Regions from separate parts of the Bradyrhizobium sp. AUGA SZCCT0105 genome, predicted to be linked through region 1. Evidence: predicted binding sites of a transcription regulator. Region 1 holds the regulator's gene; each other region holds the start of a gene.
What was found. Region 1 encodes LexA, which represses DNA repair genes until DNA is damaged. Its sites were predicted from a motif close to TGTTCNNNNTGTGTTCNG; they were not measured.

Region 1 (10,529 bases):
TTTCCCTGCGCCCTCTTCAAGAGAGACGGCGAAACGAAGAGCAAGGCTCGGGCAAATGATGTCGCGAGAGTGCGAAGCTGCGTCCTCACTCCAACTGTCATCGCCTGGCCTGAACACCTGACCGGGCGATCAAGTACGCTGCGGCTTCTCGATTCAAGCACCGGCGTCTCTGGAATACTGGATCGCCCGGTCAAGCCGGGCGATGACACCGAGATGAAGTACGCAATGACAGTGCGTCATATCGCGCGAGAACCATCCTCATCGTCGTCCTGGCGAAAGCCAGGACCCATTACCCCAAGTGCCCATTGTTGCGCGACGCTGGGGTCACAGCCCTCATTAACAACACGCCCCTGTGGTTATGGGTCCCTGCTTTCGCAGGGACGACACCCCGCTGCCTTCGTCGCATGCCTGCCGCACAATCGGGGACATTGCCGCCCGCCCGCAATTCTCGTACACGGTTTCACGCAATGACCTCGCAACTCTCTCCCGATTCCGTCGACGTGCTGCTGTTCGATATCGGCCGCGTTGTGCTCGACATCGACTTCGAGAAGGTGATGGCGCACTGGGCGTGGCATGCCGGCTGCGCGCCGGCCGACCTCGCCACGCGATTTGTCGTTGACGACAGCTTCAAGCATCACGAGATCGGCCGGATCGACGACGCGGCGTTCTTCGAAAACCTGCGCCGGACGCTCGGCGTCAACCTCACCGATGCACAGTTCCTCGAAGGCTGGAATGCGATCTTCACCGGCGAGATGCCGGGGATTGCACCCCTGCTCGCCACCGCCGCCAGGCGGATGCCGCTCTACGCTTTCTCCAACACCAATCCGGCGCACGTTGCGCATTTCTCGGTCATCCATGCCGAGCTGCTCAGCCATTTCCGCAACGTTTTCCTGTCCTCGACGATCGGATTTCGGAAACCCGACGCCGAGGCCTACGATCATGTGGTAAAAGCCGTCGGCGTGCCGGCGTCGCGGATCCTGTTCTTCGACGACCTGGCCGCCAACATCGAGGGCGCGCGGGCGCGTGGCCTTCATGCCATCCACGTGACATCGACGGATGACGTGGCGAGGGCTCTGACTGCACTTGGTATTGAACATTTGGATTGAAGGAGCTCCGAGCGTGGCCCTGATGCCGGTTGCCGATGCCCTGTCCGCCGTCCTCGCCGGCGCCGAACCGCTACCGGAGGAGATGGTCGCGCTCGATGCCGCCTACCACCGCACCCTGGCGCGCGACCTCGCCGCGCGGCGCACCCAGCCGCCACAGCCGATGTCGGCGATGGACGGCTATGCCGTGCGCGCGGCCGACGCTGGTGATCTGAAGGCCCGGCTCAGGGTGATTGGCGAAGTCGCCGCCGGCCGGCCGTTCGAGCGCACGGTCGGCGCCGGCGAAGCGGTGCGGATCTTCACCGGCGGCGTGATCCCCCATGGCGCCGACGCCGTCATCATCCAGGAAGACACTGCCGTCGACGGCGACCACATCACGATCACCGAGCTAGCTGCCGCCGGACGGCATATCCGCCCGGCCGGCGTCGACTTCCGTGAAGGCGACGTGCTGCTCGATGCCGGCAGCCGCCTCTCCGATCGCGCGCTGTCGCTGGCGGCCGCCATGAACTATCCGGACCTCGCGGTGCACCGCCGTCCGAAGGTCGCGGTGCTGGCGACCGGCGACGAGCTGGTGATGCCGGGCTCGACGCCCGGCCCCGGCCAGATCGTCTATTCCAACGGCTATGCGCTGCGGGCGCTGGCGCGCGCCGAAGGCGCCGAGACCGTCGATCTCGGGATTGCCGCCGACACGGTGGAGGCCACCACCGCCGGCATCCGCCGGGCCCGAGAGACGGGTGCCGACATCCTGATCACGACCGGCGGCGCCTCGGTCGGCGACCACGACCTGGTCAAGCAGTCGCTGGAGGCCGAAGGCGTCGAGATGGCGTTCTGGCGGATCGCGATGCGGCCCGGCAAGCCGATGATGCATGGCCGGCTCGGCGCGATGCGGGTGATCGGCCTGCCCGGCAATCCGGTGTCCTCCTATGTCTGCGCCTTCCTGTTTCTGGTGCCGTTGATTCGGGCGCTGAGCGGCCGAAAAGCTGTTCATCATCGCCGCGAGAGCGCATTGCTCGGCCGCGACATCGCCGCCAACGACCAGCGCGAGGACTATCTGCGCGCCCGCCTCGAGGAGCGCGAGGACGGCACGCTGATCGCAACGCCTGTCATGCAGCAGGACTCGTCGCTGCTCGGGAATCTCGCTGCGGCACGGGCACTTCTCGTGCGTCCGCCGTTTGCGCCCGCCGCCGCCAAAGGCAGCCAATGCGAGATCCTGACACTGCCCAAGTGACAGCGCAGACCGCATCGCTTGTGCGCTCGCCGGATGCGTTCACCGGAAATTAAGTGGTTGCGGAACACATATCGAACATATAGTGTCCGTTCATGATTTGTTTCGAGTACTGGTGTGTACAAATGGGAGGCCGCGAGGGAGCGCTTGTGATGAGCACCGTGCTCCTGAGGTCTGGCCCCGCCTGAAAAGTCTCGGAATCGAACGACGCTACCAACCGGGGGAATACTCGAGATGCTCACGCGCAAACAGTACGAACTTCTGCGTTTCATCAATGAACGTCTGAAGGAGGCCGGCGTACCGCCCTCGTTCGACGAGATGAAGGATGCGCTCGACCTGCGCTCGAAGTCCGGAATCCACCGCCTGATCACTGCGCTGGAGGAGCGCGGCTTCATCCGCCGCCTGCCCAACCGCGCCCGCGCCATCGAAGTCATCAAGCTGCCCGAACTCTCGGCCGGCGGCGGCAACGGCCGCCGCGGCTTCACGCCGAGCGTGATCGAAGGCACCCTCGGCAAGCGCACCAGCACGCCGCCGATCGCCGAGGACGACGGCAACCGTCCGGTCGCGGTCCCCGTGATGGGCCGGATCGCCGCCGGTACGCCGATCGAGGCGCTGCAGACCCGCAGCCACACCATCAGCGTACCGCCCGACATGCTCGGCGCCGGCGAGCACTATGCGCTGGAAGTGCGCGGCGACTCGATGGTCGACGCCGGCATCCTCGACGGCGACATGGCGCTGATCCAGCGCAACGACGTCGCCAACACCGGCGACATCGTGGTGGCACTGATCGACGAGGAGGAAGCCACCCTGAAGCGCTTCCGCCGCCGCGGCGCGTCGATCGCGCTGGAGCCGGCCAACACCGCCTATGAAGTGCGCATCCTGCCGCCGAACCGGGTCCGCATCCAGGGCAAGCTGATCGGCCTCTATCGCAAATACTGAATTTCAAATACTTGCGGCGGCGGGGAACGAGCAACACATCGGATCGTTCTTTGAAAGATAGCGTAACGTGCAGCCTGCCCGACGCGCTCCGATACCTCTCGCGCAGCGTCGCGTGTTTGTGATCAGGGCGTTTCGTCGACCAGTCGTACAATCGCCCAGAAACGAGGAGACACTCGTTCGCTATCGTCCACTCTGGTAGAGGCCCTATGCCTCAAGGAGAGGCACGGGTCGCTACCTCGAACAGAGGAGCCATCCGATGTGTGACTATAGTCTGCACGCCGTGGCGTCGCGCCCCGCCATTGTTGGAGAGACGCTGATCACCACGACTTTCCGCGGCACGTCGACCCGCGGCTTTGCTTCGGAGACCGACCCCACTGTCGCGGTCTGCATGCTGCCGGGCACCGAGCTCGCTTTCGCCGAGAACGTTCGCTACGACAGCCGCTGGATCTGGACCAAGACGATGAACTTCCGCGTCGGCGTGTTCAACGAAGTCGAGCCCGACGTTCCCGATCGCCATCATGACGCGGTCGAATTCCCCGACGGCAGCCATGTGCTGGTGACCCAGCTCGTCGAGGGACAACGCGTCAGCGTGCTGCAATTGCCGGCGCTGCATCCGCCGGTCGAGCAGAAGCCGAAGGTTGTGGAGCGGCGGCCCTCCGCATTTGCGTCGCTGTTTTTGGGTTGAACGCATCGTCGCCGCGGAATGAGCTGTTCGGCGGCGGATGACCTAAGCGATTTCGAGCGACCCCGGACGCCGGGTTCCGGGGCGCAGCTGGAGAATTGCGTCGGCGCGCGCCTTGGCGCATCATCGGGCACGGAGGACGTGCGTGGTGGTCGACAAGGTCACATGGCAAAAGGCTGGACGCGTCACGGAGCCGGGCCGCTACTTGTTCCGGTTCGGCTGGCTGACGGTGACGGCTGACGACCTGAAGGTCTGGGAGCGATTCCCCGAGGCTTCCTTCACCCTCGTCAAGAAGCCCGACGCTGGCCCTGACTCCGACGAATACCATCTCGGCCTGTTCGAGTTGCCGACCGGCCCCTCACCCGACAACGGCTAATCCTCGCCCTGCAAATCGGTCTCGGCCGGCGTCGCATCGACGACGGGCCGCGGCGCGCTGCCGAGTGCGCGCAACGTCGTCTCAACCTCACCGTCGCCGGGAACCGCCGGCGACCACGGCCGGTCGATCCCGCCGGGCTTGACCGCATCGATGGCATAGCCGTCCCTGATGCGCCGCAGCACCAGCGCGCCGTGGCGCCGCAACCGCTCGGCATCGATCACCGAAGCCGCGCAGCCCCGCGGTGCCGGCCGCGCGGTCACGATCAGCGCCGCACGCTCGCAATCATCGGCCAGCGCCTCCGGCCGTGTCGCCAGCGCGACGAAGGCGCCGCCGGGCCCCTGCGTCACGCAGCCGCTCGGATCGCAGGAGACACCCTCGCCGAGCGAGGAATCCGTGGCAGTCCGCGCGTCAGCATCCGCCGCCAGCCACTCCTTGACCAGAAATGCGTCCTTCGCGCTGTGCATCAGATGCAGCCGCCCGTCGCCGCCCCGCACCGCGACGTTGCGGCCGTCGGCGGAGACCAGCACGTCCGGCTGCGGCACCCACAGCGCCCAGACCGAGGCCACCACCAACAGCACCGCCCCCGACCAGCGCAGCGGCGTGCGCAACAGCCCAAGCAGGATGAGACCCGCGCTTGCCACGACCATCGGCCCGATTCCGAACGCCGCCATCCGGCCGACCGCGCCTGGGAGCGCTGCGACCCATTGCGTCACCAGGATCATCCAGTCGATGCCGAACCCCATGATTGCCCAGAACACGCCGTCGAAGCCGAACGGCATGGCGAGCAGCCCGAGCAGGCCGGCCGGCATCACGACCGCCGACACCACCGGCATCGCCGCGAGGTTCGCCAGCAGCCCGTAGGGCGTCACGCGGTGGAAATGGAATGCGGCGTAGGGTGTGGTCGCGAGCCCCGCCACCAGCGAGGCCAACATCAGCATCGTGAGCTCACGCCCGCCCCACAGCGCGACGCGCGCGGTCGCCGAATGATCGGGCGACGCCAGCAGGTTCGGCAGCCCGATCTGCACCAGCCCCACCAGCCCGAGGGTCGCCGCAAACGACATCTGGAAGCTCGGATGCACCAGCGCCTCCGGCGCGATCGCGAGCACGATCAGCGCCGCCACCGCCAGCGTGCGGAAGGTGATCGCGCGGCGGTCGACGATCACGGCGATCAGCACCACGGCCGTCATGAAGAACGATCGCTGGGTCGCGACCTCCGCCCCCGACAGCAGCAGGTAGAACGCCGCCGCGACGAGCGCGGCCGCCGCCGCCCATTTCTTGATCGGGTGCCCGGCCGTCAGCGCCGGAAACAGCGCAAGCAACGCGCGGATCGTGAAGAACACGACGCCGGCGACCACGGCCATGTGGTAGCCGGAGATCGACAGCACGTGGCCGAGCCCCGAGATGAACATCGCGTCGTTGACCGGCGTCGTGATCGCATCGCGCCGGCCGGTGAGCAGTGCAGTTGCGATCGCGCGCTGATCCCCGTCGAGCGTGGTGCGGATGCGCGCGTCGATGGCATCGCGCAGCCACTGCATGAATGCGGCATAGCGCAGCGCAAGGCCACCAGTTGCCGGCGGCTCCCTAGTCTTCACCGCGCCCATCACGAAACCGGATGCGCCGATACCCTGGAAATAGAGGTCGCGGCCGAAATCATAGGAGCCCGGACGCTGCGGCCCGAGCGGCGGCATCAGCCGCGCCTTCAATTCGACGAAGCTGCCGACCTCGGGCGCGGTGCCCTTCTTCACCGAGAGCCTGACGCGCTCGAGTTTTGGCACCTCGCGCTGGCTTTCCATCGACACGACGCGCAGCACGAAGCGGTCCGTCTTCTCCCTGACGTCGCGCGTCTCGACAAAGCCGGTCAGCGCCACGGAATATATCGGCCGCGCCAACACGCCATGGGCGATCCGCGCGGTCTTCCATGTCGCCGTCGCAAATCCCGCCGCGACCGCAGCCAGCATCACGACGGCGGGAAACACCCGGCGCCGCCGCAGCAGCAGTGCCAGCAAGCAGAGCGCGATGGCGACGGTCGCCGCGACCGAGAGCCGCGGCTCGTGCTCGGCCGCAAAATAGAATGCAATGCCGGTGCCGAACGCCACCGGCACCCACGGCAACAGCCGCCCGGCCCCCGTCTCCGCACGCGCCCATTGCCGCAATGTCTCGACGAGAGGACGCCAGATGCTGGCGCGCACCGGAATATAGCCGCCGGCCGGCGCAGCCGTGCGCGGCGGCCACGTCCCCGCGTAGCCGCGTCTGCCGCCCGGCGTCGTGCCCTGCTCCGCCATTCCGCTCGCGATCCCTGCCGGGCGGCAGGCTAGCGGATGCCGCAGTCACTCGACTAGCGGAACGGAACCGAAACACGCAACCGAAGGCTGTGACCTGCGAGGATATCTGGGCGCTCACCCGGGGCTGCGCGCGCCTAGATCAGCGGCGTCTGCGACGAGACGTGGTGGCAGGCGATCTTCCAGTCGCCGTCCTCGCGCGCGATCACCCAGGTGATCTTGACGGCGAGCGAGGGCGCATCGCCGTCAAGGAAAAAGGACGCGATAGCAGCCATGTTGACGAGATCGGCATTCACCCGTTCGGTCCTGATATCGCTGAACCGTACGCGCGGCGCGTGCCAGCGTGGCAGGCCATCAAAGTAGGCTTTGACCCCCTCGCGGCCGCGATAGAGCGTCGGGTTCGAGCCAAAGAAGAACGCGTGCTGCGAGTAGAGCGCAGCAAGCGTATCCGCATCAAGCATGCCGAAACCCGCGGACCATCTGGCGATGATGGCGGAGACGATGTCTTCGGCTTCGTCAGGCATCGATCGCCTCCGTCTGTTGTCCGCGCCGGGTTGCACTAACCCTTGCCGCCGACTTCCTTGGCGAAGGTGTCGCGCAGGCCGATGGTGCGGTTGAACACCAGCCTGTCCGGCGTCGAATCCGCATCGCGCACGAAATAGCCCTGCCGCTCGAACTGCATCACGTCGGGCGAATTGCTCTCGGCGATGGCAGGCTCGACCCGCGCATCGCTCAGCACTTCGAGCGACTGCGGGTTGAGGTCGGCGGCGAAATCGGCGGCGTTCGGGCTCGGGTTGGCGAACAGCTGATTGTAGATGCGGATTTCCGCCGGCTTCGACTGCGCCGCCGGCAACCAGTGCATCGTCGCCTTCACCTTGCGGCCGTCGGGTGCGTTACCGCCCTTGGTCGCGGGATCATACGTCGCGCGCAGCTCGACGATCTCGCCAGCGGCGTTCTTCACGACGCTGGTGCACTTGATGAAGTAGGCATAGCGCAGCCGCACCTCATTGCCCGGCGAGAGGCGGAAGAACTTCTTCGGCGGATTCTCCATGAAGTCGTCGCGCTCGATATAGAGCTCGCGGCCGAAGGCGACCTTGCGGGTGCCGGCGTCCGGATTGTCGGGATGGTTGATCGCCTCGATCTCCTCGACCTGGCCTTCCGGATAGTTCTCGATCACCACCTTGAGCGGCCGCAGCACCGCCATGCGGCGCAGCGACGTGCGGTTCAGCTCCTCGCGGATGCAGAATTCGAGCATGCCGACATCGACCACGCTGTTGGCCTTGGCGACGCCGATACGCTTGATGAACTCGCGCACCGCAGCCGGCGGCACACCGCGCCGCTTCAGGCCGGCGATGGTCGGCATCCGCGGGTCGTCCCAGCCCGAGACATGGCCGTCGCGGACGAGCTGGGTCAGCACGCGCTTGGACAGCAGCGTGTAGGTCAAATTGAGCCGCGCCATTTCGTACTGGCGCGGCTTCGATGGCACCGGCAGCTTGTCCAGCAGCCACTCATAGAGCGGACGGTGATCCTCGAACTCCAGCGTGCAGATCGAATGGGTGATGCCCTCGATCGCGTCCGACTGGCCGTGCGCGTAGTCGTAGCTCGGATAGATCGACCATTTGTCGCCGGTGCGCGGATGGTGAGCGTGCAGGATGCGGTACAGCACGGGATCGCGCAGGTTGATGTTGCCGGCGGCCATGTCGATTTTGGCGCGCAGCACCCGGGCGCCGTTGGTGAACTCGCCGGCCTTCATGCGGCGGAACAAGTCGAGGTTCTCCTCGACCGACCGGTCGCGGAACGGCGAGTTCTTGCCGGGCTCGGTCAGCGTGCCGCGGGACCGCCGGATCTCCTCCTGCGACTGATCATCGACATAGGCATGGCCCGCCTTGATCAGGCCCTCGGCCCAATCGTACAGGCGCTCGAAATAGTCCGACGCAAAGAAGAGGTTTTTGCCCCAATCGTAGCCGAGCCAATGCACGTCGGCCTGGATCGAGTCGATGTACTCCTGCTCCTCCTTGGTCGGATTGGTGTCATCGAAGCGCAAATTGCACTGGCCACCGAACTCCTGCGCGATGCCGAAATTCAGGGCGATCGACTTGGCGTGGCCGATATGCAGGTAGCCGTTCGGCTCCGGCGGAAAGCGGGTCACGATCCGGTTGTGCTTGTGGGAGGAGAGATCGGCCTGGACGATGTCGCGGATGAAGTCGCGCCCTGCCTCTGCCGTCGTGTCAATCGTCATCAAAGGGTTCCCTGGAGGAGTCAGCTCAACCTTCTGCCAAATTCGCGCCGTCCGGCCAAGCCTGGTTTGGCCGGCAAAAGGTCAGCCGGGGCTTTAGTTATGTTCGGTTCCTGATATACACCACCGCCCATTCCAGCATACGTCGCACTCGATCATGACCAATTCCGTCGTTACCCGCTTCGCCCCCTCGCCGACCGGCTTCCTCCACATCGGGGGTGCCCGCACCGCGCTGTTCAACTGGCTCTATGCCAAGAAGCTCGGCGGCAAGATGCTGCTCCGGATCGAGGACACCGACCGCGAACGCTCGACCAGGGAGGCGATCGACGCCATCCTGGACGGCCTGAAATGGCTCGAGCTCGATTGGGACGGCGACGTCATCTACCAGTTCAGCCGCGCCGCCCGCCATCGCGAGGTCGCCGAGGGCCTGCTCGCCGCCGGGCGCGCCTATTACTGCTACGCCACCCCGGAGGAGCTCACCGCGATGCGCGAGAAGGCGCGCGCCGAGGGCCGCACCCGCCTCTATGACGGCATGTGGCGTGACCGCGATCCGGCGACCGCGCCTTCCGACGTCAAGCCGACCATCCGCCTCAAGGCGCCGCAGACCGGCGAGACCGTTATCGAGGATCAGGTCCAGGGCCGCGTGGTCTGGCAGAACGAGAACCTCGACGACCTAGTCCTGCTCCGCGGCGACGGCACCCCGACCTACATGCTCGCGGTCGTAGTCGACGACCACGATATGGGCGTCACCCACATCATCCGCGGCGACGACCACCTGATCAACGCGGCGCGCCAGAAGCAGATCTACGACGCGCTGGAGTGGGAGCTGCCGAGCATGTCCCACATTCCGCTGATCCATGGGCCTGACGGCTCGAAACTGTCGAAGCGCCATGGCGCGCTCGGCGTCGATGCCTACCGCGCGCTCGGCTATCTGCCGGCCGCCTTGCGCAACTATCTCGTCCGGCTCGGCTGGAGCCATGGCGACCAGGAGATCTTCTCGACCCAGGAGATGATCGACGCGTTCGATCTCTCCGGCATCGGCCGCTCGGCGGCGCGGTTCGATTTCGCAAAGCTGGAGAACCTCAACGGCCACTATATCCGGCAGAGCGACGATCAATCCCTCGTGACCCAATTCGAGAGCGTGCTGGATTATGTTCCTGAAGGCGCCGCGCTGAAGGCCAAGCTCAATGACACCACCCGCGCGCAATTGCTGCGGGCGATGCCGAGCCTGAAGGAGCGCGCCAAGACGCTGATCGAGCTGATCGCGAGCGCCTACTTCATTTTCGCCGATCGCCCGTTGGAGCTCGATCCGAAAGCATCCGCGCTCCTCACGCCGGAAACGCGCGCGTTGATCGGCCGACTGCGCACCGCGCTGGAAGCCGTCAACGACTGGACGGCCGAAACCACCGAGACCGCCATGCGGAATTTCGCCGAGCAGAACAATCTGAAACTCGGCGCCGTTGCCCAGCCGCTGCGGGTGGCGCTGACGGGACGTACGACATCGCCGGGCATCTTCGACGTGCTGGCCGTTCTGGGACGCCAGGAGTGCCTTGCCCGTCTCGCCGATCAGGCGGCGTGATCCTGCATGGACCCCCTCCAGGGTCCATCTTGCAGCGCACATTGCAATGAGCTACCCATCGCCGGACGCTTTCTCCACAAGCCGTTCCGCCCCGCCATGGGCCGCAAATT
Region 2 (10,529 bases), on a different contig from region 1:
CGAGATCGGGCCATTGCGGGAACGACTCGTCGTCCGCCTTGTCTTTTGGCTTTGCAGTGTCCTTGGCAGCCTCGCCCTCCGGCGGCTTCAGCAGCCGCTTGAAGCGGCGCTCCAGCACCTCGCGCATCATCCCGTAATCGTCGCCGGGCGTCAGCCCTTCGGACTTGATGTTGAACTTGCGGTACTGGTTCTTCATGAATCCGTCGGGTCCCGCCACGATCATCGCGCCGACTGCGTTGGTGCCCTGGATGTGGCTATTGTCGTAGACCTCGATGCGCTTGGGCGTATGCGGCAGGCCGAGCGTCGTGACCATGCCGTCCAGCAGCCGGCTTTGCGTCGCGGTATCGGCGAGCTTGCGGCCGAGCGCCTCGCGCGCGTTGGTGAGCGCGTGGCCGATCAATTCCTTCTTCTCGCCGCGCTTGGGCACGGAGACCTCGACCTTGGATCCGGCCTTCACCGACAGCGCGTCGGCGAGCAAAGCGCTTTCCTCGATCTCGTGCGACAGCAGGATCAGCTTCGGCGGCGGCTTGTCGTCGTAGAATTGCGCGAGGAATGAGGATAGCACCTCCTCGGGCGTGAAGCTCTTTTCCGCGCGCGGGAAATAGGCGCGGTTGCCCCAGTTCTGGCCGGTGCGGAAGAAGAACACCTCGACGCAGGAATAGCCGCCTTCCTGGTGGATCGCGAACACATCGGCCTCTTCGACCGTGCGCGGGTTGATGCCCTGCTGCGACTGGATCGCCGACAGTGCCGCGAGGCGGTCGCGGTACAGCGCCGCGGTCTCGAACTCGAGCTCGCCGGAGGCCTTCTCCATCTCGGCCGCGAGCAATTGCTTCACGGCGTGGCTGCGGCCGGAAAGGAATTCGGTCGCCTCGCGCACCAGTTCGGTATAGCCGGGAAAATCGATCTCGCGCGTGCAGGGGCCGGCGCAGCGCTTGATCTGATAGAGCAGGCAGGGCCGGCTGCGGCTTTCGAAGAAGCCGTCGGTGCAGGAGCGGATCAGGAACGCGCGCTGCAGCGCCGTGATGGTGCGGTTGACCGCGCCTGCGTTGGCGAACGGGCCGAAATAGCGTCCGGGCCGGGACTGCGCGCCGCGATGCTTGAGAATCTGCGGCGCCCAATGGTCGCCTGATATCAGGATATAGGGAAACGACTTGTCGTCGCGCAGCTGCACATTGAAGCGCGGCCGGAGCTGCTTGATCAGATTGGCTTCGAGCAGCAGCGCCTCGGTCTCGGTCGTGGTCGAGACGATCTCGACATGTGTGGTCGTCGCGATCATGCGCAGGATGCGCGCCGGCAGCGGCGCGTTGGCCCGCGCATAGGACGACAGCCGCTTTTTGACGTTCTTCGCCTTGCCGACATAGAGCACGTCGTTGGCGGCGTTGAGCATGCGGTAGACGCCGGGCGAGGTCGGGGCGAGGCGCACTGCGTTCTCGATCGCCTCATGCCCGATCGAGAGCGTCCCCTCGGCGATTGTCTCGGTGGCGTCCTCCGATGCCTCGGGGAGACGTGCGTCATCCTCCTCCTCGGTGGCGGAGGTTTCCGGATCGACGTCGCTCGTGTCGAGCGTCAGGTCGTCCTGAGGCAGATCGGACTTTGCACTGCGCCGCGCCTTGGGGGCAGCCTTGGGATCAGCCTTGGGATCAGCCTTGGGGTCGGTCTTGGGGGCCGGCGTCGGTCGCTCGGGAGAATCGTGAACCATGGGCCGTAAATTAAGCGCTTGGGCGACCGGTCGCCAGCGCTGGCGGCGCAGGAAAACAACCCCGATTGCAGGGCGTTACTGGCCCAGCGCGCCGGCCGGGCCGGGTCGGTAACACATTGTTAAGACTGATGAGCGGGCCGCTAACCGGGCTTAACAACCCTTTAACTTAAAACTCTCGATAAACCTTAGCGAAAAAATTGGAATTCCGTAACCACGCCGGCCCTGGGCCTGCGGGCTGCGGCAGTTGTGTGTGGAGAGTACCCATGACCCGGTTTGTTGCGCGTGCGCTGGCACTGATCGTCGCAGGCTGGACGACTTCGGCGGCGTCGGCCGACCTCAACTACGGCTCGCCCTATACCGTCTATCAGCCGCTCAATGCCTACAGCTGGGCCGGCCCCTATCTCGGCGGCAACGTCGGCTACGGCTGGGGTTCGGTCGAGAACAACCCGACCAAGCCGTCCGGTTTCGTCGGCGGCGTGCAGGCCGGCTACAATTTCCAGAACGGCTCGCCTTGGGTGTTCGGCATCGAGGCCGATATCCAGGGCACCACCGCCGACGATCGGTTCGCGCCCTGGAAGTTCTCCAACCCGTGGTTCGGCACCGTACGCGGCCGCGCCGGCTATGCGGTCAACAATGTGCTGTTCTACGCGACCGGTGGTCTCGCCTTCGGTGAACTGCGCGGCGAGACGTTTGGCATATCGGAGTCGCATACCAATGCGGGCTTCACCGTCGGCGCCGGCGCCGAAATGGGCTTTGCCCCGAACTGGAGTGCCAAGATCGAATATCTCTACGTCGATCTCGCCAACAGCAACTTCACGATCACCGGCGGCGCGCCGAACGGCTACAGCTTCAGCCTGGTTCGCGCCGGCATCAACTATCACTTCTGAACAAGAAAACGTCTGACATCAACTCCCGGCTGCGCCTCGCGCGGCCGGGTTTTTCTTTGTGCTGAGCACGCCGACATCACGCGCAACTGCATGAACGCCGCGGCGTCCGCGAAACCAGTCGGACGGCCGCACGCACCGGATATGCGGGCACCGTCAATCGCGTCCGCATCATGCAGGTGGTCGTGCAGCGAGCGCGAGCCACGCGCCCGGCAGTCAACTCACACGCAACGCTTCATTCGCCGTTCACGACGAGTCGCGCACCGCGCGCTCATCATGAAACCACCAGGTTGACCGCCTTCGGGCCCTTGCCCTTCTTGTCGGGTTCAACCTCGAACGTAATGCGCTGTCCTTCAGTCAGGTCCTTCAATCCTGCACGCTCGACAGCTGTGATGTGAACGAACACATCGCGGCCGCCATCATCAGGCTTGATGAAGCCGTAGCCACGCTCTCCGTTGAAGAACTTGACTGTCCCAGTCATGGCCATCGGGAAACTCCTCCCCCGTATTGCTCCACCGCTACGCGCACGCCGCGTAGCGGTTGACCGACATTCGCTTGTCGGAAGCTTGGCCACCTGAACAGGCCGGCGTCACGCCACCGGTCTGCCTGGATTTATTTCGGCCTTGTCACTCCGCCGCAACCATTCGCGGAAGCGGAACGTAAAGCCAGTCGTAACAGGATGAGCATAATACGGTTCCGCGCGCGTTGCCTATGCTCAAATAGAACTTTTCAGTGGGTGCTACCGATCAAGGTTTAGGCGTTTCGAGTCTGAAGCGTCCGGCGCCGCCTTGACCAAGCGGTCTCTCGAGTTCGGGCAAGATGATCTTCAGCTCGCCCGCCAGCGTCCACGGCGGATTCACTATCAAAAGGCCGGTGGAAACGAGGCCTGCGCCGGTTTCTTGCGGCGCCACACTGAATTCCAAACGCAAGCATTTGCCCGCGGGCCGACTGCTCGCTGTTGCTGCAGCCACGCTGCGCGCGAGCTCGTCGGTAGCTCTCCGGGTTTTTACGGGGTACCACAAAAGATACGTGCCGGTCGGCCACTTCGCAAACGCTTCGGTGAAGGCACTCGCCAGCCGCTCGAACTCGTCCTTCGCTTCGAAAGGCGGATCGATCAGCACCAGGCCGCGCCGTTCGTTCGGCGGCACGAATGCGGGCAGCGCCACCCAGCCGTCGAGATCGACGACGCGCGCCTGCACATCGCGTCGCAATGCATCGATCAATTGCTTGCGCGCAACGGGCTCGATCTCGCAGGCCGTCATACGGTCTTGCGGACGCAGCAGCGCCCGCGCGATCAACGGCGAGCCGGGATAGGCTTTCAGCTCGCCTCGCGGGTTGAATGCTCTGACGATGTCGAGATAGGGCGCGATCAGCGGCAACGCCTTGTCGGACAGCCGCGCCTGCATCAGTCGCGCGATGCCGGTCAGCCATTCGCCGCCGCGCTGCGCTTCGCTCGACGTCAAATCATACAGGCCGGCGCCGGCATGGGTGTCGATGACGCGGAACGGCGCCTGCTTCTCCTGCAGGTAGGTGAGCATGCGCACCAGCACGATGTGCTTGATGACGTCGGCAAAGCTGCCGGCATGAAAGGCGTGACGATAGTTCATGCGATGACGCTGCGCTCCAGAGGGTGCGCATGTTGTACTGCGTCATGCCCGGCCTGTCCCGGGCATCTATGCCTTATCTCGTTAGTTTCGTGATGGCGTCCATGGCCGGGACACTCGGCGCGACAACGCGCGTTTGCCCGGCCGTGACGCGGACGAGACTTCAGCCGCCGCGAACCGGCGGCATCAGCACCTGATCGCGGCGGCAGGCGCGGCGATCGATTTCCTCGCAGGAACGGAATTGCAGATCCTTGCTGAGGCAGATCCGCACCTCGCTGAGCCGCTTGCTGTCGCAGGTCACCGAGATCGCGGAGTTGCTGAGCCCCGGATTGGCCTTGATGAACGCCGTCTCCAGCTCGTCGGGCGCGATCGTCTTCGGCTCCGTCAATTGCAGGAATTCCTCGGGGATCTTCACCGCGGCGCGGGCCTTGCGGATGGCTTCGAAATAGGCCCGTTCGCCGAGGCCGGAGCAGGTGCCGTGCTTGTCCCACTCGTTGTAGATCAGCCCGGGCGCCGGCATCAGGTCGAGCATCGAGGTCATGATGTTGCGGGCGAGGCGGGGCGAAGGGCGCTGGCAGTATTCCGGAAAGCCCCGCTCATATTGTGGCCACAGCCCGTGCACCACGAATGAGTATGGCCGTCCGCCGCATTGCGCCTGCGTGCCGCGGCCGTTGTTGCCGCGCTCGCTCGCCGCCTCGCAGAACGAGGGCGACCACGACAGCGACAGCACATAGAAATCGAACTCGCCGGGCGCATTCTGCCGGCGATCCTGGGCCGAGGCCCCCATCGCACCACACAGAACAAAGGCAACTGAAATCAGAAATCGGGAAATTGTGACCAACCGAGGCATCAAACGCTCCCCTCACGCGACCATTCAAAGCCTAGCAGGCCTCCAGAACATTTCAAGAACAAAAGCCGCCGGCTGGATGGCGGCGGCTTCCGTTTTGACCGAACTGGTCGGAGATCAGGGCCGGGCGGCCTTGCAGGACGGGTTATAGGCCCAGTTGCGGTCCAGCCCGGCGACGCACCAGTCGACGCCCTGGTTGGTGCCGGCAAAGCCGCCGTCCTCGATGATCGAATAGTGCACCTTGCGCACCTTGCCGTCGCTCAATACCGCGTCACCCGAGCAATAGCGGCGCGGAATATTGTCGGACTGCCAGGGGCGGAACGCAGTTTCGTGGATCCGGCTGAAGCCGGTGATCACGAGCGGCGAATTCCAGAAGGTGGCTTCTTTCTCATGGAATTGATCGCTGATGGTCGCCAGGGCCTTCTCGCACGGCGCCACATGGCCGTCATAGCGCGGGCCGGACAGCCAGAAATTCAATTCGAACGGATTGGCGGCCTGAGCCGTGCCCCCGAACGCCAGAAGGCCGACCACGAGCGCGGCGCCGAGGCCGAGCTTATGGTTGAGTTTATTGCGGGAGTTGAACAGGTTGCGCATGGGAATCCACCCGATGATCAGATGCGGCGGACGGTGCCGTGAAGCCCCGGCAAGGTCAAGTGCAGCGCGGCAACACCTGCGGAGAAGTCCACCTCCAGCAGCCGGCTCGTTCTTTCCATGGTCGCCGGCGCACTCTATGTTGGTCGCCAGCGAAATGGAGTCTGCGATGCGAAGGAAATTGGCCGCGTGCCTGGTTGCCGTTAGCGGGATGCTGGCCGTTGGTCCGGCGCAAGCCGACTGGATGCAGCCGGTGCCGCCGTTCAAGGGCAATGATACCGGCGGTATCATCGCCTATTCGCTGGCGGCCCAGACCGACGCGCGGCAGCTCGCCGTCGATCACTGCGCTTCCTACGGCAAGGTGGTCAAGTTCCTTGCGATGCAGCGCTATCCGGGCGGCTACATCTCGTTTGCCTGCCGCTGGGTACCCTATGGTTCGGCCCAGAGGCCGGTGCGCACGCTCTACTGAGCGCGCTCCAAATCCTTCGATCGTTCAGCCGGGAGCTCACCGCATGACCCGACAGCTTGCCTTGCTTGGTTCTGCTGTTTGCCTTGTCCTGTCCACCGGTGCTGCGAGCGCCCTCGACCTGCCGACCCGCAAGGCGGGTCTGTGGGAGATGAAGATGGTGCGCACCGGCGGGCCGATGCCCGAAATCACCATGCAGCACTGCACCGACGAGACCACTGACAAGGAGATGAGCGCGGCGGCCTCGCCGATGGCCAAGGAAGTCTGCTCCAAGCAGGACATCCAGAAGACCGCGACCGGCTATGTCAGCGACAGCGTGTGCAGCGTCGCCGGCATGTCGATGAAGAGCCATGCCGAGATCGTCGGCGATTTCAATTCCGCCTACACGGTCAAGAGCAGCTCGCACGCGGAGGGCGGCGCGGCCGGCTCCCGCGACACCACGATGACCATCGAGGCGAAATGGCTCGGCGCCTGCAAGAGCGACCAGAAGCCCGGTGACATCATCATGCCCGGCGGCATGAAGATGAACGTCAAGGATATGGAAAAGCTGAAGGGCCTCCTGCCCAAGCAGAAGTAGGCGCAGCGCCTTCGATTGCCGCCGCGCGCCCTGAGTACGTCCTCTTTCATGTTGAGAGGACGTGCCGTTTTGCACCACCATCATTGCGAGCAGCCCGTGACAAGATTGCCAAGCGGTTTTGCGCTGCCTGTCATCGGGCGTGCGTTCGGGCGACCTTTCTTGCAATGATGCCGTTGGACCGTGTGCGCCAACTCCGTCACGCCGGCGTATTCGCTTAACCATTGTCGCCGAACGCGCGTCTCGACGCACGGCGGTCGCCGGCCTCTCACCTTCGATAGAATGGATGTCAAACATGATGTCCGGTGTTGCTCGCGGCCGCGCGCAATGCACGACGGCATTGCGGGGCGACATCAACATCATTGAATGATCGCTGCGTGCCTCGCACGCGAGACTCTCTGAGAGAGCGACGACGTGCAGCGAATTCCTCGCGCTGAAAAGCTTGCTGCGACAACATGTCTTTTTGAATCGCTCCAGTGTCGCGCATCTTGAATCGTTCCAGTGTCGTGCATCGCGCGCTTCAATGGATTCTATTTTGCGCGTGTGGAATTTCGCGCATCCCGTCGATAGAAGTCCGCCCCAATCGAGCCCGCTCAATGACGAGCACGCGGCTCGATCAAGATCGGCCTTGCGGAAGTGTGGGGATTGCTTGGTGGGAATGGCTTCGTCGCGGAGCAAGCGCAGCTTGCTTGCATCAACGGCTGCGATCAACGCAGCGTTTCTCGGTTCGGTCGTGCTTGTGCCGATGGATGCAAACGTCGCCAGCGCTCAGGCACAAGCGAGCTCTCCGCAGAACAATGTCAGCGTGCTTCCAGCTGTAACCGTGGATGAACCTGGCGCTGCAAGGAAGCGTAGCGCCGTCGCTTCAAGTCGGAACACCAGGTCTTCGCGCACCACCGTGGTGAGCCGACGCCGCACTACTGCGGCGCCCGCTCAGAACCAGGCTCCGCGGTCGCAAGGCGCGGCCGGCACGATCGGTACGACGACCGGCTACGTTGCGACCGGCAGCACGGCCGGCACCAAGACCAACACCGCGCTGATCGAGACGCCGCAGTCGCTTTCGGTGGTCACGCAAAAGGAGCTCAGGGATCGTAACGTTCAGACGCTTAAGGACGCCGTCAATTACACGCCCGGCGTCACGACCACCGCGTTCGGCTATGATCCCCGGTTCGATAGTTTCTACATCCGCGGCTTCGATGCGACCTATACTGGGATCTATCGCGACGGCCTGCGCCAGGGCGGCGGCAACTTCGCCATTCCCAAGATCGAACCTTACGGTCTCGACAGCGTGTCGATCCTCCGTGGCCCGGCCTCGGGTCTTTACGGCCTTGGCTCTCCGGGCGGCATCGTGGACGTCACCACCAAGCGGCCGCCGTTGACCACATTCGGTGAGATACAGCTGCAGGGTGGCACCTACGACCGTTACCAGGGCAGCTTCGATGTCGGTGGTCCGGTGCCCGGCAGCGATCAGCTGTACTACCGGCTGACGGGTTTGCTCCGTGACGCGAAGACCTGGTATCCCGGCAACGACGACGATCGCGCCTATATCGCGCCTGCGCTGACCTGGCGGCCGGACGTCGATACGTCCTTCACGATCCTCAGCGAGTATCAAAGCAGCCGAACCGCCGCGAGCATCGGCAACTTCCGCGCGCCCGACGGACAATTGACCAACATCTACTCGAATGATCCGGCCTTCAGCGCCATGGATCAGAAGCAATATCGCATCGGTTACGCGTTCGAGCACAATGTCGACGACGTCTGGACGGTGCGGCAGAACTTCCGCTTCTATCAGGTCGACACCGACGCGAAATACACCCAGATCGACTCCATCGACAGCAGCACCAATCTCGCGTCGCGCTCCGCCTGGCGGATCCTGGATAGCTTCAATACCGTGACGCTCGACAATCAGGCCGAAGCCAAGTTCATGCTCGGCGCGATCAAGAACACGGCGCTGTTCGGCGTCGACTACGGCCACTCCTACTACAACGACAAGATCGGCTACGGGCCGGCTCCCGATCTCAATCTCCTGACGATGAACTACGGTGCCCAGGCGATCGCGTCGCCGGCATTCTCGATCTTCAACAAGCAGTCGACCGACGAGGTCGGGGTCTATGCGCAGGAGCAGGCCAGGCTCGGCGGCTTCATCCTGACGCTCAATGGGCGCCAGAGCTGGGTCTCGCAGACGACGACCGCAGGCCTGGACGGCATGCCGTCAACGCAGAAGGCGACCGCCTTCACGGGCCGCGCGGGCCTCGCTTACGTCTTCGACAATGGCGTTGCGCCTTATGTCAGCTACGCGACGGCATTCGCCCCGCAGGTCGGCGTCGACGCATCGAGATCGCCGTTCAAGCCGACCACCGGCGAGCAGAAGGAAATCGGCATCAAGTACCAGATGCCGCAGGTGCCGGTGCTGTTGACCGCCGCGGTGTTCGACATCACGCAGGACAATGTGCTGCGCACCGATCCGAGCAACATGGCGTTCCAAGCGGCAACCGGGCAGGTCGAATCGAAGGGCGTGGAGCTCGAGGCGAAGCTGGCGCTCAAGCAGGGATTTGATCTCACTGCCGCCTACACCCATCTCAACGTCCTGATCACGCAGGGCAACCCCGATACGACCGGCAACGAGCTCTCCGGCATTCCGAGGAATTCCTTCGCCGCCTTCGGCAAATACACCTTCCAGTCCGGCGTCCCCGTCGAAGGGCTCGGGCTTGGCCTCGGTGTCCGTTATATCGGGACCAACTTCGGCAACGACCAGAATACGTTCCAGAATGCGGCGAGAACGTTGTTCGATGCCGTGATCGACTACGATCTCGGCAAGCTGGATCGGCGATTGCTCGGCGCCACCGCGCGCTTGAACGCGACCAATCTGTTCGACACGCGCTACCAGACCTGCCAGTCCGGCTACTGCTATGCCGGCGAACGGCGTCAGGTGATCGGCACCCTGTCTTACCGCTGGTAGCTATACCGGTATCCGCACCGCCGCGCGCAGGCCGCCCATCGGGCTTTCGCCGAGCATGATGTCGCCGCCATGCGAGCGGGCGATGTCGCGCGCGATCGCAAGTCCGAGGCCGCTGCCGCCTTCGTCCTGGTTGCGGGCGTCGTCGAGCCGCAGGAAGGGCTTGAACACTTCCTCGCGCATGTCGGCGGGGATGCCGGGGCCGTCGTCGTCGACCGTGATGTTGAGATAGCGATGGTCGCGCTGGCCGGTGATCGAGATCGTGTTGGCGTGGCGCGCCGCGTTGGAAACGAGGTTGGCGAGGCAGCGCTTGAACGAGGCCGGCTTCACCGTGACGACGGGCAGGCCGTGGAATGCGACGGTCGCGGTGTGGCCGTGACGTTCGGCGTCACTGCGCAATTCCTCCAGCGCCATCGCCATGTCGGTCGGCTGCGCGACCTCGCCGGAATCGCCGCGCGCGAAGGCAAGGTAGTCCTCCAGCATCATCGACATCTCGTCGACGTCCTTGCGCATCGCGTCGATCTCGGGGCCTTCGCCGATCAAGGCGAGTTCGAGCTTGAAGCGGGTCAGGATGGTGCGCAAATCATGCGACACGCCGGCGAGCATCGCGGTGCGCTGCTCGATCGAACGCTCGACGCGCGCCTTCATCTCGATGAAGGCCTGTGCCGCGCGTCGCACCTCGCGCGCGCCGCGCGGCCGGAAGTTTGGCGCCTCGCGGCCCTTGCCGAAGCTTTCGGCGGCGTCGGCGAGCCGCAGGATCGGCTTGATCTGATTGCGCAGGAACAGCACGGCGACGATCAGCAGGATCGACGAGGTGCCGACCATCCAGAAGATGAAGATCTCCGAGTTGGAGGCGTAGGCCGCGCTGCGCTGGGCGAAGATCCGCATCACCGAATCGTCGAGCGAAA
Region 3 (10,529 bases), on a different contig from region 1:
ATGTTGGTTGCCATGCCGACGGCGATGCCGCCGGCGCCATTGACCAGGAGGTTCGGGAAGCGGGCCGGCAGAACCGCCGGCTCCTTCTCCGAGTTGTCGTAGTTCGGCTGGAAATCGACGGTGTCCATGTCGATGTCGGCCAGAACGGCAAGCGCCGCCTTGGTCAGCCGTGCCTCGGTATATCGATAGGCCGCCGGCGGATCGCCGTCGACCGAGCCGAAATTGCCCTGGCCGTCGATCAGCGGCACCCGCAGCGAGAAGTCCTGCGCCATGCGGACCATCGCGTCGTAAATCGACTGGTCGCCATGCGGATGATATTTACCGATCACGTCGCCGACGACGCGCGCGGACTTGACGTATTTCTTGTCCGGCGTGTGTCCCTGCTCATGCATCGAATAGAGGATGCGCCGGTGCACCGGCTTGAGCCCGTCGCGCGCATCGGGCAACGCACGGGACACGATCACGCTCATCGCGTAATCGAGGTAGGACTTCTTCATCTCGTCGAGAATGGAAACGGGACGAATATCTGAGGGCACCGGCGGCTCGCCGGGCTTGTCGTCTTCGGGTTCGGACAAAGGGGAAATCCGGTCAGTTCTGCTGGGGAATCATATAGACCATCGAGGGCCTGATAACCACCCTTGCGCGGCTCCGGCAAGCCGTTTTTCCCTTCGTTTTTTCATGCACTTACCGGCCGCATTGCAGATTTGCGACGCGCCCGCTTTGCCCGGCGGTTGCGAGGTCGCGAAGACCTGGTGGAACCGGCCTTCGCTACGCCCTGATCGTCCGATTATTGGCCGAAAATCACCGCGTGCATGATCCGCCCGGGCATGAAGGTGAAAAGCCCCGCAATGACCAGCGCGCCGAAGAAAATGCCCATCATCGTGAACTTGTGGCGGCGGACGTTGTGGCTCCGCGCGGCCGTCACGCCGAGCACCAGCATGACCAGCGAGAAGATCGACAGCAGATGGATCGGGCTCCACGGGCCCACCAGCTTGATCTGATGGATCCAGAACGAGCTCCCGGCGACCACCAGCATCAGGATCACCCAGATCCAGCCCAGCGTCCGGTGCGGCAGCGTGCCTTTCGGTGCGGCGAGCTGGATGGAGCCGAGCACGAAGGCAGCCATCGCGGCAAAGGCATGGAGCGGGATCGCAGGCGCAGCGTCGAGCAATGGCGCGAGGCTCATGATGGCAGCCCTCGAGTGAAGCTCACGACCAGACGTCGCTTGCCGCAGGCCAATGTAAATATCATTCACATTGGCCTGTGTCAAAGTCTGGGGAACTCGCGCTGATTGACATCAGATAAGCACGCTACGGCAGTAGGTTATATAGTTATCCTCATAATTCACATGAGAAAATTATCGTGGCAAATCATAGCGCCACTCCGGGAAATGACCTTCACGGAAACGCCGACCGACGGAATAGTCAAAGCTTCGGCCAACCAGTTGCCCAGAAAGCGCTGCTTCCGTACCTATTCCGACCAACCTCACGCAAAGATGCCCGCACTCAAGTTGGCTTCGACAGCACATGACCAACGTCCTATTCGTCTGCAGCGCCAACCGTCTGCGCAGTCCTACTGCAGAGCAGGTCTTTTCGACGTGGCCTGGCGTCGAGACGGACTCGGCTGGCATCTCGTCCGGTGCAAGCGTCCTGCTGTCCTCCGAACAGATCGATTGGGCCGACATCATTTTTGTGATGGAGAAGACCCATCGCAACAAGCTCAGGAGCCGGTTTCGGTCTCACCTGAACAACAAGCGCGTCATCTGTCTCGACATTCCCGACGACTATGAGTTCATGGATCCGGTCTTGGTCCGGATGCTTGAAAATCGTGTCGGTCGCTTCATTGCTCAGGCCGCACCGACCACACGAGACGAGCCGGACGAGCCCGCCCCGTAGGCCGTTTTGCGAAACGAACATCAGAACGGGATGTCGTCGTCCATGTCGCTGTTGCGGCTGCCGCCGCCGGCGGCGACCGCTCGGCGCGGCGCCGAGCTGACCGGACCGGACGAGCCGAAATCGCTGCCGCCGCCATCATCGGCGAAGCTGCCGCCTCCGCCGCTCCGCCCGTCGAGCATGGTGAGGTTGGAGTTGAAGCCCTGCAGCACGACCTCGGTCGAGTACTTCTCGACGCCGCTCTGGTCGGTCCATTTGCGGGTCTGCAACTGACCCTCGATGTACACCTTGGCGCCCTTCTTCAGATACTGCTCGGCGACCTTGCAGAGGCCTTCGTTGAAGATCACGACGCGGTGCCACTCGGTCTTTTCCTTGCGCTCGCCGGTGCCCTTGTCGCGCCAGGTCTCCGAGGTGGCGATGGAAAGATTTGCGATCGGACGGCCGTCCTGCGTCCGCCGGATCTCCGGATCCTTGCCGAGGTTTCCAACCAGGATCACCTTGTTCACGCTTCCTGCCATCGCATCATCTCCACTCAAAAACCGGGCGCCGGACATCGGCAGCCACTCTCAACCATCGCCACTTACTTGCAGGCGTCGCGAATGATCTATACGGCCGGTGCCGGCTCGATGCCCTCGCCGTCGCGCGGTTATCCACGATTATCGAGATATAGCACCGCAGCCGACGCTGTTCCAGTTTTGTTCGCCACAACCAGCCGTAGAAGCGGCCGATGGCCATGGCGTGGCTGCCGATTTCGCTCCCAGTCACCAGCGGGCTCCGACGCCTTACAAAAATGTAAGTTAAATCAAAGCCTTGACTTGCAGATACTTCTTCCGCGAGTGTTGCATTTGGGAGACGGCGTTTGCGGTTGAATCAGCGTATAGCTACCACCTATCAGATGGGCGCTCGCGTCTGAGATCGCGCTTCGGGACCTTTGGAAGCCGATTGGGGAGCTGGGGTTTGATTATGAAGAAGTTTTTGCTCGGTACGGTTGCTCTAATTGCGTTTGCCGCGCCCGCCGCGGCTGCCGATCTCGCGGCGCGCCCCTACACCAAGGCGCCGCCGATGATTGCTGCCGTCTATGACTGGAGCGGCTTCTACATCGGCGCCAACGGCGGCTGGGGCTCGAGCCACAATTGCTGGGACCAGGTCCCGGCCGGCATCTTCATCGGCTCGGATGGTTGCCATGATGCGACCGGCGGCGTTGCCGGTGGCCAGATCGGCTATCGCTGGCAGGCTGGCGCCTGGGTGTTCGGCCTCGAAGCGCAGGGCGACTGGGCTGACCTGAAGGGCAGCAACAACAGCGCGATCTTCCCGGGTCTGTTCACCAACCAGAGCAAGATCGACGCGTTCGGCCTGTTCACCGGCCAGATCGGCTACGCCGTCAACAACGTGCTGCTGTACGCCAAGGGCGGTGCGGCGTTGACCGACAACCGCTTCAGCACCTACTTCACGCCGACCGGCGTACTTGCCGGTCGCGCGAGCGACACGCGCTGGGGCGGCACCATCGGCGCCGGCATCGAAGTCGGCTTCGCGCCGAACTGGACCGCTGGTGTCGAATACGACCATCTGTTCATGCAGGACAAGACCTACAACCTCACCACCCCGACCGGCGCGCTGTTCAGCAGCATCCGCGATCGCCAGGACGTCGACCTCGTCACCGTCCGCGTGAACTACAAGTGGGGTGGCCCGGTGGTTGCGCGCTACTGATCGCGCGACACGGATTTGATCCAGACGAAAGGCCGGCCTCGCGCCGGCCTTTTTTGTTTGCCTGGTCGGCTTGTTTGTGTGGTCGGTGCGCTCCGCCGCAGCTGTGGTTCGTCAACGGCGGCGCCGCCGTCGGCGACATCCTGCATCGCTACAATGCAGGGCTCGCGCCGCCCTCGGTCTCGGCCAGCGACACGCGCTGGGGATGGACCGCCGGCGCCGGCGTCGAATACATGTTCGCCGCCAACTGGTCGGCCAAGCTCGAGTACAACTACATCGATCTCGGCAAGGTCGCGCCGATCCAGTACACGCCCGCGATCAACGATCGCTCGGAGTGGAAGGACACGTTCCACACCGTCAAGCTCGGCATCAATTACCACTTCAAGGCGGCGAGCCCGGTCGTATCAGCAAAATACTGAGCTACCGGCGGCCGCGCGGCGCATCTGCACAGCGAACACAGGAGCCGGCCTTGCGCCGGCTTTTTCGTTGCGTGCAAGCGCGCGCCTCGCGCGGGCCATTTTCCGTGCATTGTGGTTTCACGGATACACAACTTCCAAGATTTCTATGTAGAAACACCTGATCGTCACACGACACTGCTGTGACGTTCCCTTCAATGTTTGAAGGGACAACGAGAAAATGGGACTGGGACTTTGAAAATCAGGAATGCTTTGCTGGCATCGGCCGGCATGTTTGCCCTCAGCGCAATTGCACCGGCAATGGCCGCCGATATGGCGGCCCGCGCGCCTTACGTGAAGGCTCCGCCGCCGGCCGCGATCTACAACTGGACCGGCTTCTACATCGGCGGCTTCGGTGGCTATGCCAGCGAGGAATCCGGCAACCCGAAGATGGAAGGCGGCTTCGCCGGCGGCACCATCGGCTACAACTGGCAGACCAGCAACATCGTGTACGGCCTCGAGGCCGACGGCGCCTGGGCTGACGTCGACGCTTCGGCCAGCACGCTCGGCGTCACTGTGAAGAGCAAGGTCGACGCGCTCGGCACCGCGCGCGGCCGCATCGGCTTCGCCGTCGACAAGGTGCTGTTCTACGGCACCGGCGGCTACGCCTGGGTCGACAACAAGATCAGCGTCAGCGCGCTCGGCGTGACCGCTTCGCAGAGCAACTTCCACTCCGGCTGGACCGTCGGCGCCGGCATCGAGGCGTTCATCGCGCCGCAGTGGTCGGTCAAGGGCGAGTACCTGTATCGCAGCCTCGGCAGCGAGACCTACTTCGGCGTGCCTTCCCCCGACCTCAACCTGCACAGCGTCCAGTTCGGCGTGAACTATCACTTCGGCGGCCCGATCGTCGCCAAGTACTAAGCCAAGTACTAAGTTCGATCTGCGATCAGATCACACGGAAAGGCCGGCCTCGCGCCGGCCTTTTTCCGTCGGAGCGTTTTCGAGCGAAGTGGATCCCGGTTCGCGTAAAAGAAAACGCGTCAAAAGGGCTCTGGCGGAACCGGACCCTGCTGACGGCTGCTGCCATCAGGCAAACTATCCGTTGATGGACGCGACTCAGCACTGGAAATTGTCGGCCGTTCTTCCTACGTTCCAGTCTTCTCACCCATCGGCGCAAGGTCCCGGCAGCACCGGCGATGCGCGCCCAAAAGGCGCCCGATCATGCGCCCGGAAATGTCGCTATGGATGAAGTGCTCAAGGCGAAGCGCCAACAGAACGCCGGCTCCTCATCGCGCGCCATCACGATCCGCGGCGCGCGCGAACACAATCTGAAGAACATCGACGTCGAGATTCCGCGCGACAAGCTCGTGGTGTTCACCGGCCTGTCCGGCTCCGGCAAGTCGTCGCTCGCATTCGACACCATCTATGCCGAGGGCCAGCGCCGCTACGTCGAGTCGCTGTCGGCCTATGCGCGCCAGTTCCTCGAGATGATGCAGAAGCCGGATGTCGACCAGATCGACGGCCTGTCGCCCGCGATCTCGATCGAGCAGAAGACCACGTCGAAGAACCCGCGCTCCACCGTCGGCACCGTCACCGAGATCTACGACTATATGCGCCTGCTGTGGGCGCGCGTCGGCGTGCCCTATTCGCCGGCCACGGGCCTTCCGATCGAGAGCCAGACCGTCTCGCAGATGGTCGACCGCGTGCTGGCGCTGCCGGAAGGCACCCGCCTCTATCTGCTGGCGCCGGTCGTGCGCGGCCGCAAGGGCGAGTACAAGAAGGAGCTCGCCGAGTATCTCAAGAAGGGCTTTCAGCGCGTCAAGATCGACGGCACCTTCCATGAGCTGTCAGAGGCGCCCGCGCTCGACAAGAAATTCCCGCACGACATCGACGTCGTGGTCGACCGCATCGTGGTGCGCCCCGATCTCTCCCAGCGCCTCGCGGAAAGTTTTGAAACCGCGCTGAAGCTCGCCGAGGGCCTCGCCGTGATCGAGTATGCCGATGCGCCGGCGGCGGCACCGGCCGAGGACAAGAAGAAGACCGCAAAAATCCACGACAAGAGCGGGCCCGAGCGCATCCTGTTCTCGGAGAAGTTCGCCTGCCCGGTTTCCGGCTTCACGATCCCCGAGATCGAGCCGCGCCTGTTCTCGTTCAACAACCCCTATGGCGCGTGCCCTGCCTGCGGCGGCCTCGGCGTCGAGCAGCATATCGACGAGGACCTGGTCATCCCCGACAAGGAGCTGACCTTGCGCAAGGGCGCGATCGCGCCGTGGGCGAAATCGTCCTCGCCCTATTACATCCAGACCCTGACCGCGCTCGGCAAGCACTACAAGTTCACGCTCGACACCAAGTGGAAGGACCTGACCAAGAAGGTGCAGGCCGCGCTGCTGCACGGCTCCGGCGACGACGAGATCAAGTTCTCCTATGAGGACGGCGTCCGCTCCTACGACACCAAGAAGCCGTTCGAGGGCGTCGTCACCAACATCAACCGCCGCTACCGCGAAACCGAGAGCGAATGGGCGCGAGAGGAGCTCGGCAAGTATTTCTCCGACGTGCCCTGCGCCGGCTGCAACGGCTATCGGCTGAAGCCGGAGGCGCTGTGCGTCAAGATCGGCGGCAAGCACATCGGCGAGATCTCGGAGCTCTCGGTCAGGCGCGCCGGCGAATGGTTCGAGACCGTGCCGGAGGCGCTGAATGCGCAGCAGAACGAGATCGCGACGCGCATCCTGAAAGAAATCCGCGAGCGCCTGACCTTCCTGCTCGACGTCGGCCTCAACTATCTGACGCTGTCGCGCTCGTCGGGCACGCTGTCCGGCGGCGAGAGCCAGCGCATCCGCCTGGCCTCGCAGATCGGCTCGGGCCTGACCGGCGTGCTCTACGTGCTGGACGAGCCGTCGATCGGCCTGCACCAGCGCGACAACGCCCGCCTGCTCGACACGCTGAAGCGGCTTCGCGACCTCGGCAATACCGTGGTCGTGGTCGAGCATGACGAGGACGCCATCCGCCTCGCCGACTACGTGCTCGATATCGGGCCCGGCGCCGGCATGCATGGCGGCCACATCGTCGCCGAAGGCACGCCCGACCAGATCATGCGCAACCCGAAATCGCTGACCGGCAAATATCTCACCGGCGAGCTTTCGGTGCCCGTGCCCGACCGGCGGCCGCCGAACCACCGGCGCACCATCAAGGTCATCAATGCCCGCGGCAACAATCTGAAGAACGTCTCGGCCGAGATCCCGCTCGGCCTGTTCACCTGCGTGACCGGCGTCTCCGGTGGCGGCAAGTCGACCTTGCTGATCGACACGCTCTACAAGTCGATCGCGCGCAAGCTGAACAACGCCAGCGAAGGCGCGGCCCCGCACGACCGCATCGAGGGCCTCGAGCACATCGACAAGATCATCGACATCGACCAGTCGCCGATCGGCCGCACCCCGCGTTCGAACCCCGCGACCTATACCGGCGCCTTCACGCCGATCCGCGAATGGTTCGCCGGCCTCCCCGAGGCGAAGGCGCGCGGCTACGAGCCCGGGCGCTTCTCCTTCAACGTCAAGGGCGGCCGCTGCGAGGCCTGCCAGGGCGACGGCGTCATCAAGATCGAGATGCACTTCCTGCCCGACGTCTACGTCACCTGCGACACCTGCAAGGGCAAGCGCTACAACCGCGAGACTCTGGAGGTGCTGTTCAAGGGCAAGAGCATCGCCGACGTGCTCGACATGACCGTCGAGGAAGCCGCCGAATTCTTCAAGGCGGTGCCGCGCGTGCGTGAGACCTTCCAGACCCTGCACCGCGTCGGCCTCGACTACATCCATGTCGGCCAGCAGGCCACCACGCTGTCCGGCGGCGAGGCCCAGCGCGTCAAGCTGGCGAAGGAGCTGTCAAAGCGCGCCACCGGCCGCACGCTCTACATCCTGGACGAGCCGACCACCGGCCTGCACTTCCATGACGTGGCAAAACTTCTGGAGGTGCTGCACGAACTGGTCGCCCAGGGTAACACGGTCGTGGTGATCGAGCACAATCTCGAAGTCATCAAGACCGCCGACTGGGTCATCGACCTCGGCCCCGAAGGCGGCGACGGCGGCGGCGAGATCGTCGCCTGGGGCCCGCCGGAGGACATCGTCAAGGCGCCGCGCAGCTACACCGGCAAGTTTCTGGCCCCGGTGCTGAAGAAGGCGAACAGCAAGCCGAGGAAGAGCTCGGCGAGCGAGGCGGCGGAGTAGTTTAGGAAGCCCCCTATTCCGGGGTCAATCGTGGATATCCTCAGTGCGCCAAAGCGTTTTTGACTGGTCTTAGAATGGGCGTCGACTGGTTTCGCAAGCAGTCTTGGTCGCAAGAGGATCAAACCGAATTTTGGCGGCGCTTGAACAGAGCGCGGGAGACAAATCGGGCGCAGTACGTCTTCGTTCAAGGCTTCACTCTGATGGAAATCGGGCAGCGATACGACGCCGATGCGATAGCTCTCTTCAACCACGTGATCGATCGCTACCCTAATTCCATTACCGTCGTGCAAGCGCTCTCCGCAAAAGCCGACTGTCTTTTAAGGTCAAGAGACATTGAGGGCGCGCTGACTTACTATGAGCATGCGATCCAGAGGATGCGTGTCAAGCCGAGTGTCCAGACATGGGCGTGGCTTGAACTTGCGTGGGTCGTCGCGACTAACGAACTCTCGAACCGCTATGAGACTGCCCTTGCGGTCCTTGATGAGTTCGGGAATCGAGCAGCATTGTTTCCCGTGGTAGTATTCCGCGTCTACGGTAGCCGCGCCCTCATCATGAACACCTATGGATTGACCGACCTTGCCGCGAACAACGCACGCACAGCGCTTAGTGCGGCCGACCAGGAAGAGTCCGGACTTCGATACCGTCCGAAGATCGGTGTTGTGGGACCAAGGTACGATGACATCCGGGCACGCTTAGCGGCAATTGCGTCCGCGTGAAATTCGGTACCGGGCACGCTGGTAAGCAGCGCGGACCAGCGCGTAGGATGGGTAGAGCGAAGCGAAACCCATCAACTCATCCTGCGGCCCGAATGATGGGTATCGCTTCGTTCCACCCATTCTACGGATTCCCTCGGTAAGTGGCTATCTGCCAGACGTTCGCCCATGTATCCCGGACCATCGCGCGCCTGTCGCCATAAGGCGTATCCGCAGGGGTCTCGACCGATTCGGCGCCAGCGGCGATCGCTCGCCGGTAGGTCTCGTCCGCATCCTGAACATACACATAGAGAAAGGCCGGCATGGCCTCGCGGACGCCTCCGCCGTCGCTGATCAGGACGATCGAGTCTCCGATCCGAATTTCCGTTGGCGCGCCGGACCGGACTTCGCCTTTCGCATCAAAAACGTCTCGCAGGAATCTGGCCAAGCTGGTGAGGTCGCGCGTGACAATTCGCGGTATGACGGAAGGCCAGCCGGCGGGCTTGAACTGGGGCATGCGTCTGTCTTTGCCTAGGCCACGACGATGCGTCGTAGATTAGAGCAGTAGCCCGGATGAGCGAAGCGATATCCGGGAGCCTTCTCGTAGTCGTCGACCTCTGTCCCGAGCCTATCATCGGGCGCGCGTTCGCGCGACCCGTTGGCTCGTGCGGGCTACCAACCGTCCCCTGCCACCGCGCTACACCGCCCAATAATTCGGGTGCGTATAGGCGTGCGAGCGGTCGCCCCAGTCGAATTCGTCACCGTCGAACTCGGATGGGCCGGTGCGCAGATCGTCCAGCGTGACCTCGGCCTCGAAGGCCTGGCGCGCGGGGTCGAATTTCAAGGCCGTCCACTTGACCGGATAATGGTGGTGGCTGCTGAGCACGCCACCGGTTTTGATCACGGCGTACGCCACCGTTCCGCTCACCTTGTCGAGCATCAGCCGCTCGATCGATCCGAGCTTTGAGCCGTCGCGCCCGAACACGCAGACATGCTCGACGCGGTCGCTGGGCACCAAGGTATGATGCATGGCATCCTCCCTGTTTTCCCTGGTTCAACTGACATTATAGCACCAGAGCACGCCCGATGTGCAGAGATCGCATCCACCCCGGCGCGCCAAACCCGCTTGCTCACCGCCGCGACTTCACCCACCGCAGCCAGTCCCGGTAGCGGTCGCCCCGATGCCTTCGCGGCGATACCCGACCTTGAGCCGTCAAGAAAATTCGGCTGCGCCTTGATCCAGCGCAAACTCCGGGACGGTCTTTTCGTCTACTGATTTATTCAGCTTTCTGCGTGGATCACTGCCATGATCATCGACATTCTGTCCCGGGAACACCGCAATATCGAGCGGCTGCTTACCGTACTTGAGCACGAGCTGGATATCTTCGATCACGCCGGCCGGCCGGACTACGAGGTGATCGGCAGCATCATCGCCTATTTCGAGGTCTACACAGAACTTTACCATCACCGCCAGGAAGATCTGATCTTCGCTAGGCTCCAGCTCCGCGATCCGGTCGCCGCCGCGAAAATCGGCGATCTCGCGCGCGAGCATCAAAAGGGCTCCGATCGCCTGCACAGCGTCGCGCACGCCGTCGCCAATGTGCGCGCGGGGGCCGAGATTCCGCGCGA

Region 2: JQ573_RS16940 (ribonuclease T2) is a predicted target of LexA. The motif match lies at 5,081-5,098, and genes of this name have one in related genera.
Region 3: uvrA (excinuclease ABC subunit UvrA) is a predicted target of LexA. The motif match lies at 5,129-5,146, and genes of this name have one in related genera.

The regions. Positions count from the first base shown of each region.
Region 1 covers NZ_JAFCMK010000006.1:369,504-380,032, reverse strand. Annotated here, with positions in the region: gene JQ573_RS27860 (HAD family phosphatase) at 468-1,106, shown strand; gene glp (gephyrin-like molybdotransferase Glp) at 1,120-2,331, shown strand; gene lexA (transcriptional repressor LexA) at 2,563-3,267, shown strand; gene JQ573_RS27845 (hypothetical protein) at 3,524-3,952, shown strand; gene JQ573_RS27840 (hypothetical protein) at 4,098-4,325, shown strand; gene JQ573_RS27835 (ComEC/Rec2 family competence protein) at 4,322-6,607, opposite strand; gene JQ573_RS27830 (nuclear transport factor 2 family protein) at 6,742-7,128, opposite strand; gene JQ573_RS27825 (glutamine--tRNA ligase/YqeY domain fusion protein) at 7,164-8,843, opposite strand; gene gltX (glutamate--tRNA ligase) at 8,998-10,419, shown strand.
Region 2 covers NZ_JAFCMK010000003.1:227,034-237,562, reverse strand. Annotated here, with positions in the region: gene uvrC (excinuclease ABC subunit UvrC) at 1-1,699, opposite strand, end outside; gene JQ573_RS16955 (outer membrane protein) at 1,963-2,586, shown strand; gene JQ573_RS16950 (cold-shock protein) at 2,858-3,070, opposite strand; gene JQ573_RS16945 (23S rRNA (adenine(2030)-N(6))-methyltransferase RlmJ) at 3,330-4,190, opposite strand; gene JQ573_RS16940 (ribonuclease T2) at 4,351-4,974, opposite strand; gene JQ573_RS16935 (hypothetical protein) at 5,152-5,628, opposite strand; gene JQ573_RS16930 (hypothetical protein) at 5,795-6,094, shown strand; gene JQ573_RS16925 (DUF3617 family protein) at 6,138-6,668, shown strand; gene JQ573_RS16920 (TonB-dependent siderophore receptor) at 7,564-9,624, shown strand; gene JQ573_RS16915 (ATP-binding protein) at 9,625-10,529, opposite strand, start outside.
Region 3 covers NZ_JAFCMK010000013.1:69,626-80,154, forward strand. Annotated here, with positions in the region: gene gyrA (DNA gyrase subunit A) at 1-575, opposite strand, end outside; gene JQ573_RS36035 (DUF2306 domain-containing protein) at 788-1,186, opposite strand; gene JQ573_RS36040 (low molecular weight protein tyrosine phosphatase family protein) at 1,527-1,895, shown strand; gene JQ573_RS36045 (single-stranded DNA-binding protein) at 1,916-2,410, opposite strand; gene JQ573_RS36050 (outer membrane protein) at 2,856-3,599, shown strand; partial or broken gene JQ573_RS36055 (outer membrane protein) at 3,680-4,015, shown strand; gene JQ573_RS36060 (outer membrane protein) at 4,253-4,912, shown strand; gene uvrA (excinuclease ABC subunit UvrA) at 5,233-8,208, shown strand; gene JQ573_RS36070 (tol-pal system YbgF family protein) at 8,283-8,924, shown strand; gene JQ573_RS36075 (glyoxalase/bleomycin resistance/extradiol dioxygenase family protein) at 9,046-9,417, opposite strand; gene JQ573_RS36080 (PRC-barrel domain-containing protein) at 9,598-9,930, opposite strand; gene JQ573_RS36085 (hemerythrin domain-containing protein) at 10,207-10,529, shown strand, end outside.